DNA from 3 places in the Halobacillus trueperi genome. Region 1 is predicted to be linked to each of the others. Evidence: predicted binding sites of a transcription regulator. Region 1 holds the regulator's gene; each other region holds the start of a gene.
What was found. The regulator LexA, encoded in region 1, represses DNA repair genes until DNA is damaged. The targets are predictions, from matches to a motif close to CGAACATATGTTCG.
Positions count from the first base shown of each region.

Region 2: DYE48_RS03140 (Y-family DNA polymerase) is a predicted target of LexA. The motif match lies at 1,149-1,162, and genes of this name have one in related genera.
Region 3: DYE48_RS09455 (YolD-like family protein) is a predicted target of LexA. The motif match lies at 993-1,006, and genes of this name have one in related genera.

Region 1 is NZ_QUAE01000005.1:114,061-116,335, forward strand. It holds gene glnA (type I glutamate--ammonia ligase) at 1-53, shown strand, start outside; gene DYE48_RS08480 (hypothetical protein) at 218-442, shown strand; gene lexA (transcriptional repressor LexA) at 489-1,112, opposite strand; gene DYE48_RS08490 (YneB family resolvase-like protein) at 1,412-2,071, shown strand; gene DYE48_RS08495 (DUF896 domain-containing protein) at 2,157-2,275, shown strand, end outside.
Region 2 is NZ_QUAE01000002.1:107,805-110,079, forward strand. It holds gene DYE48_RS03140 (Y-family DNA polymerase) at 1-1,109, opposite strand, end outside; gene DYE48_RS03145 (SDR family NAD(P)-dependent oxidoreductase) at 1,302-2,096, opposite strand; gene DYE48_RS03150 (MBL fold metallo-hydrolase) at 2,101-2,275, opposite strand, start outside.
Region 3 is NZ_QUAE01000006.1:33,893-36,167, reverse strand. It holds gene DYE48_RS09465 (YwhD family protein) at 25-567, shown strand; gene DYE48_RS09460 (hypothetical protein) at 670-897, shown strand; gene DYE48_RS09455 (YolD-like family protein) at 1,022-1,366, shown strand; gene DYE48_RS09450 (transglycosylase domain-containing protein) at 1,644-2,275, opposite strand, start outside.

The DNA.
Region 1 (2,275 bases):
TCCGCACACAGGTTCATCCGTGGGAACGCGAACAATATTTACAGACGTATTAAACCTTAAAACCCTTGAAGCTAATAGCTTCAAGGGTTTTTCTATGCCTCACGAAACAGTTTGAATAGGGTGAAGAAAATTTCAAGATTTTGGTCGTATACTTTAGTGGATGTGTTACATATAATATTAGTAAGAACAAACGTTCCCTATTATGGAGGTGTCACCAATGGAAGCATTATTCCAACGTTCAAAACTCGAAAAGATGAAGTTGGAATGGATCTATATCAACCATAAAGGCGATTTGTCTCAACGGGTGATTAGAGTGGTCGACATTCAGGATGAATATGTAATTGCTTACTGCTATGAACGAAAACAAGTGAGAACGTTCAGAAAAAATAATATATTGTCTGTATTTCCTTTAACCTCCATCCGGAAAAGTTATGGAGCATGACAAAAATAAAGAAAGAGGCGAGTTTAACAAAACTCGCCTCTTTCAATTAATGTACGGTTCTGTATAGACCGACGACTTTCCCTAAAATGGATACGTCCTGTAATAGGATCGGTTCCATTGTTGCGTTTTCAGGCTGTAAACGAACGTGATTTCTTTCCTTGAAGAATCGTTTGACAGTGGCTTCTTCATCTTCTGTCATCGCCACGACGATGTCGCCGTTCTGAGCGGTTTGCTGTTGTCTGACGATGACCATGTCGCCGTCTAGAATTCCTGCCTCAATCATACTTTCCCCCTGGACGATCAGGACGAACGTGTTGTCATCAGATCCTGCGAGTGTATCTGGAAGCGGGACATATTCTTCGATATTCTCTACAGCTGTAATCGGTGAACCAGCCGTGACTTTACCGATTACTGGAGCATAGGAGGCTTCACTTCTCGGAATACTGTGATCTTCTTCCAATTCAATGACTTCAATGGCACGAGGTTTCGTCGGATCGCGTCTAATGTAGCCTTTTTTCTCTAATCTGGATAAGTGACCATGTACTGTTGAACTTGAAGCGAGACCAACGGATTGACCGATCTCTCTTACGGATGGTGGATATCCTTTCATTAAAACCTGCTCTTTAATAAAATCTAGTATTTCCTGCTGCCGTTTTGAAAGTTTACTCATAGATTAGCACCTCGTACATAGGATTATAGTAACCACATTGTACCACTTATGATTCAAAAATACAAACACGCGTTCGAAAAAACCATTGACAAGAACCTGTGTTCGTATATAATAAAAGTAACAAACACGAACACAGGTTCTTAAGAACGTTCGTTCTATGAAAACGGAGGGGTTATGTATGTTTAACAAATTATCGAAGCTGGATTACACCTACATTATTCTTTTTATTGTTAGTTTTATCATTCTCTATTATTCTATGGTCACAGCTGTTTAATAGAGAAAGAGAGAGGAACATTCAATTGAAGGTGATTTTATACTGCAGGGTAAGTACGGAAAAAGAAGCTCAAGTGACATCATTAAACCGCCAAAGAACCGAGTTGACTTCAATGGCAGACAGTCACGAATTTGAAGTTGTGGAATGTATTGAAGAACAAGCGAGTGGTTACGATATTGAGCGGGACGGGATCTTCCGTATGCTGGAATGTTTTTCTTCCGGGCGTGCGGAAGCTCTGTTAATTCAGGATGAGACTCGATTGGGACGTGGGAATACGAAAATCGCATTGTTTCATCAATTGAATCGGTTGAATATTAAGGTGTATTCTTTATCAAATCAGGGAGAGTTGCAGTTATCAGAGTCGGATTCTATGGTTTTACAGATTGTGGGGATCGTAGAGGAATACCAGAGGAAAATACATAATATGAAAATACGCCGGGGAATGAGAAAAGCCGTTGAGGGCGGCTATGACCCATCAATCAATTTATCCAATCGGGACCAGGCGCCAGGTCGTGAGAGAATCAAATTTCCTATTGAAGAAGTTGTCCGGTTAAGGAAAAATGAGCTGACGTTTAAAGATATCGCTGCGACACTAAGAGGCCTTGGATATGATGTATCGAAGGCTACGGTTCATCGCAGATACAAGGAATACCTATCGCTTGAAAAAGAAGAAGAATCACGGTAATATATAGTTTAAGGACAAGGATCTGTGGATTTCTTGTCTTTTTCATGTTTTTACGATCCAGACTATGAGTAAAGGAGAAGGATCTATGTTATCTAAAGAAAAAATTAATCGTATAAATGAACTAGCGAATAAATCAAAGCAGGAAGAGCTTTCGAAGGAAGAAAAAGCGGAACAGCAGAAGCTGCGTCAGGAATACTTGAAAAA
Region 2 (2,275 bases), on a different contig from region 1:
AGTTGGACATTCGCATCTTCCGTAATGTTTCCGAGGGTGACGGAGATGCGGCGGACAACCCCGCCATTAAAAAAGCGGTGGAACAGGGTGAGGCAGGCGTGGTAAATGTCCATCGTAATGCTCGTCGGATGTTCAATAGATACGGACCGGTGAAAGCCACCCGCTCCTTCACTTTTGCTATAGCCGATCCCGAGAGAAATCGTTCTCCCTGCATGGCCTTTTTTCCGGGCGCGACGGGCGACTTCTTCACACATTTCGAGGATGACGTACTTCACCTCTTCGGGATCTTGATAATCACGAAGGAGAATCTGACTTTTTCCATAGCTCACCTGACCGTGAATGATCGGAGCACCGGGATCGGACATGTCAATGCCGTTCGCATGGTAGTAGAGCTGATTTCCCATCACTCCGAACGTTTTTTCAAGACGATCGAGCGGAAACTTTGCCAACTGCCCGACAGACCAGATCCCCATGCGATTCAGACGGTGTTCAAGCCGCGGACCGATGCCCCACATTTCTGACAGGGGAGCGACCGGCCACAGCTTCTCGCGGAAGTCATGGTATGTCCAACGGGCGATGCCCTTCTTTTTTGCTTCAAGATCAAGGCAGAGTTTGGAAAGCAACATGTTCGGACCAATGCCGATCGCTGCATCTAGATGGAACGTTTCTTTTAATTCATCGACGATCATTTGAGCCGTTTCCTCCGGCACGCCGAATTTCCCTTTGTTGTCCCCCACTTCTAAAAAGCTTTCGTCAACGCTGTACGTATGGATCTTTTCTTTCGGGACGAATTTGTGAAAAAGGTTCGTTACTTGAGTGGATACTTCTAAGTACTTCCTCATTTGCGCGGAGACGATGACAATTTCCGGCGCGGAAGGGATTTCAAACAGGCGGCTCCCTGTGCGGATGCCGTATTTCTTTTTCATCGCCGGCGTCGCAGCCAATACGACACTTCCTTTACGATTCGTATCGGCCACGACAGCGAGCGGGACCGTAAGCGGATCGAGTCCACGATCGATCGCCGCACAGCTCGCATAGAAACTCTTCATGTCCACACACAGAATCCCTCTGTCCGGATACCTTCCATAATCAATGCTCGGATTTCCCATGTCGCCTCCACCTCCTTTACCTAGTATATCCTCATTATGCGAATATATGTTCGTATTTGCAAGTGCCAATTCCTGCTACCATTTCCTGTCTGACCAGGTCTTACAGATATTGGTGTACCAGGTCATACATATTTTTCCATCACACCCCATACAAAAACCTCTTCCCTGGAAAGAGGTTTTGTGTGATTGCGGTCATTTTTTGTTGAATTGTCTTTGCATGAGTTTTTCCATTGCAACGGGTGCGAGAGAGTAGACTTTGCTTCCGGAGTCCATCCAGGAAGGCATATTGATTTCTCGCTGTTTCGTAAATAAATGGTGGACAACCGTTCTTGCTACACGGTTCGGATCAAGCATGATCTTATCAACCGATTTCTCATACTTCCCGCTCGGGTCCGCCTGCTGAAAGAAATTCGTCCTCACAGGTCCGAGATTGACGGAAGTGACATAGATGCCTAAAGGCTCTACTTCCATCCTTAACGCATTCGTGAAACCTATAACCGCATGCTTAGTCGCTGCATAAACGGCTGATTTCGGTGTGGCGATTTTGCCTGCCTGTGAAGCTATGTTGATGATATGGCCTTCTCCATGCTGCACCAAATGTGGCAGCAGCTGATGCGTGGCGCGAAACAGTGACTTCACGTTCACAGACAGCATACGCTCAATATCCTGCCAGTTCGATTCAGCCACATGATCGAACACGGCGATTCCTGCATTATTGATCAACCCGTCAATGGATCCATGTTCATAGCAGATCCGGTCAATCGTATCTTTCCATTCCGCATCATTCGATAAATCCGCAGGGTACCATGGACTTTTGACGCCAAAGGCTTCTTCAATCTTCTCTGCGATGATTTCCAATTTGTGTGCGGTCCGTGCAACAAGAATCGGGGTTCCGCCTTCCTGCGCAACGTGAATCGCGAGAAATTCGCCAATTCCGCTCGAGGCTCCTGTGATAAGCACTTTTTTTCCTTTTACTCGTTCATTCATTCGATCACCTATTTGCTTGATAGAATTTCTCTCCGTCTACGTAAGAAACTTTAAGCTTTCCAACGCTTTCTAAGTAGTCCAGTTGTCCGATTGTTTCAGACATCGTCAAACCGAATTGATTCTCGATGTGTTTCGGAAAGAGACGCTTGCATACGTCATATGCACGTAATGGCCCCTCG
Region 3 (2,275 bases), on a different contig from region 1:
ACGATTGAAGAGGAGGATCGCTTTATGAAAGAGTTCGATCAATTTAAAAACAAAGGTGAAAGCAACGATAAAAAGAAGAACCAATTTACAATCCTTAAAGATGATTCGACCGATGGTCATGGCGGATATGGTGTCGGTTCCATCAGTTTGGAGAACATGACCCCGGTCATTGTGGATCCGAATGAAGACGAAGCCTATGTCGATATGGGTGCGCTTCACGCGCGTAGTAAAGTAGAAAAACGGATCAAGTTCATTACCGACCGTGAAGTCGTTAAAAACGGACTGAAATATTGGATCGCATGGGTAACGGTGGATTACCAGGAAGGAAGACCGTGTTACCACGGCGTAGCTGCCAGTGAGATTGTCGTGGACAGGTCCATCAAGCGCGGATACAAATTGATGCCTGAACACGTGAACCACATGGATAAATCCTTGAAGGGTCGCTTTGTCGTCGATCACCTTGATGAGAAGTCGAAAAAGCTGCTCGGAGGATATTTGCGTGATTTCAAACCAGAACTATGGGAGAACACAGCCCAGGAATTGAAAGACTCTCTAGGTGTACAATAATTCATGATTGAAAGCTCATAGCATCGTTATGGAGAGAGGGGAATCTGCAGGGTTTCCCTCTTTCTCATTTGATATTTTTTGTAAAAGAAAGGAGTGGATCCTATGAAAAGGATATTAGAAGATGATGTAGTATTTCACTTTGTGATTGCTCTTGTGGGGTTGATTTCAGGAATTCTTCATTTCCTGTTTAAATGGTCTTTTTATGCAGAACATGAGTATTTAACATCAGGGTTATGGTTTGTTTCAGGTGCGTTTGTGATCTATGTGAGTTGTATTTTCGTGTTCGGTTATCAGAAGAAGGCAAACGCAGGTAACAAAGAAATGGAGTAGATAAAGCGTACACCCCTTTTTTCTAGACAAGAGAGACGACCATGTAGCTAAGTATGAAAATTCCAGTTTACGATTCCCTCTTTTATGATAGAATAAGAACAAACGTTCGTGGTGGAGGGAACCAATGATGGATAACCGGAATCGTGATCGCGGGACGATCAAGTGGACATCGCTCATGTTACCGGAGCATGTAGAAATGGTGAAAAAACTTTGGAAAGAAGATCAGCGGGTAGAAAAAGGAATTATGGATGAACAGAAAGCTGTCGAGATTGACTTTCTTTTGCAGAGGGCACTAACGGACAATCTTACCGTCCAGGTTAGAGTCCACAATGGTTTCGAGTATGAAGATATAAGGATGAAGGTGACCCATGTGAACCGTAATAATCACACCGTATCAGGGGTTGATGGACAGACGAAAGAGAAGATCCGCATTCCCCTGGATGATATCGCTGACCTTGCCATTTTATAAGGTGTTCACGATTTGTTCACAAAATGTTCATGAAAAAAGTGTAAGAATTCAGACGCCCAATCTTGACGAATCAGCGATAAGGGTAATATATTAAGTAACACATGGATTATACATGTTTACTAGGACAGAGAAAGCGACCGGTTCCCCCGGTCGTTTTCTCTGTCTTTTTTTACTGTGTGATAAAGCAGTTAAAAAAAGCGAAAGGTCATCCGTTTTGAGGATGACCTTTCGCGCCAAAGAGAGCATGAATCGCGCACCAAAGGAACCGAGAATCGCATTAAAAGAACCAGTCCACCACATCTTTGAACCAAGGATCATCTTTGAATTCATCATCAACATCCTTGCTTTCGTCTCCGCCACAAACATCCTCAGGAATATCAGTTTCTTCCATGTACACTAACCGTTCCTGCGGACAGTTGGGACCTGCGACATAGCCGGTTTCCGGGTCGATGTAGACCCCTTTCACCCCTGGGGGCGGGATGAAGGCTGCTGTAGGTTCTGTCTCATGTATTTTCTCCATCGTATCGGCCCAGATGGCTTTCGCATACCGATGGTCGTTGAAGTCTTTGAGCGGCTTACTGCCTTCATCATATCCGACCCATACACCGGAAACGTACTGAGGGCTGAATCCGATCATCCAGCTATCGTTGTCAGTCGTTCCGGATTTTCCTCCATACATGCGTGTCAGCTTCCCTTTAATTGGAGTACCTGTAACCGATGCATAATCGGCATCTAAGATCGGATCGAACATCCCCGTCATCATGTGGGTCACGGTGAACGCCCGTGCTCGATCGACAGCATCGTCTTTATTGTAAGCCGGTTGGTATTCATACAGCACATTCCCGTGTCGGTCCGTAATTTTAGCGATCGTATGTCCCTCAATGGATTCCGTTCCTTTCACCATTTTTC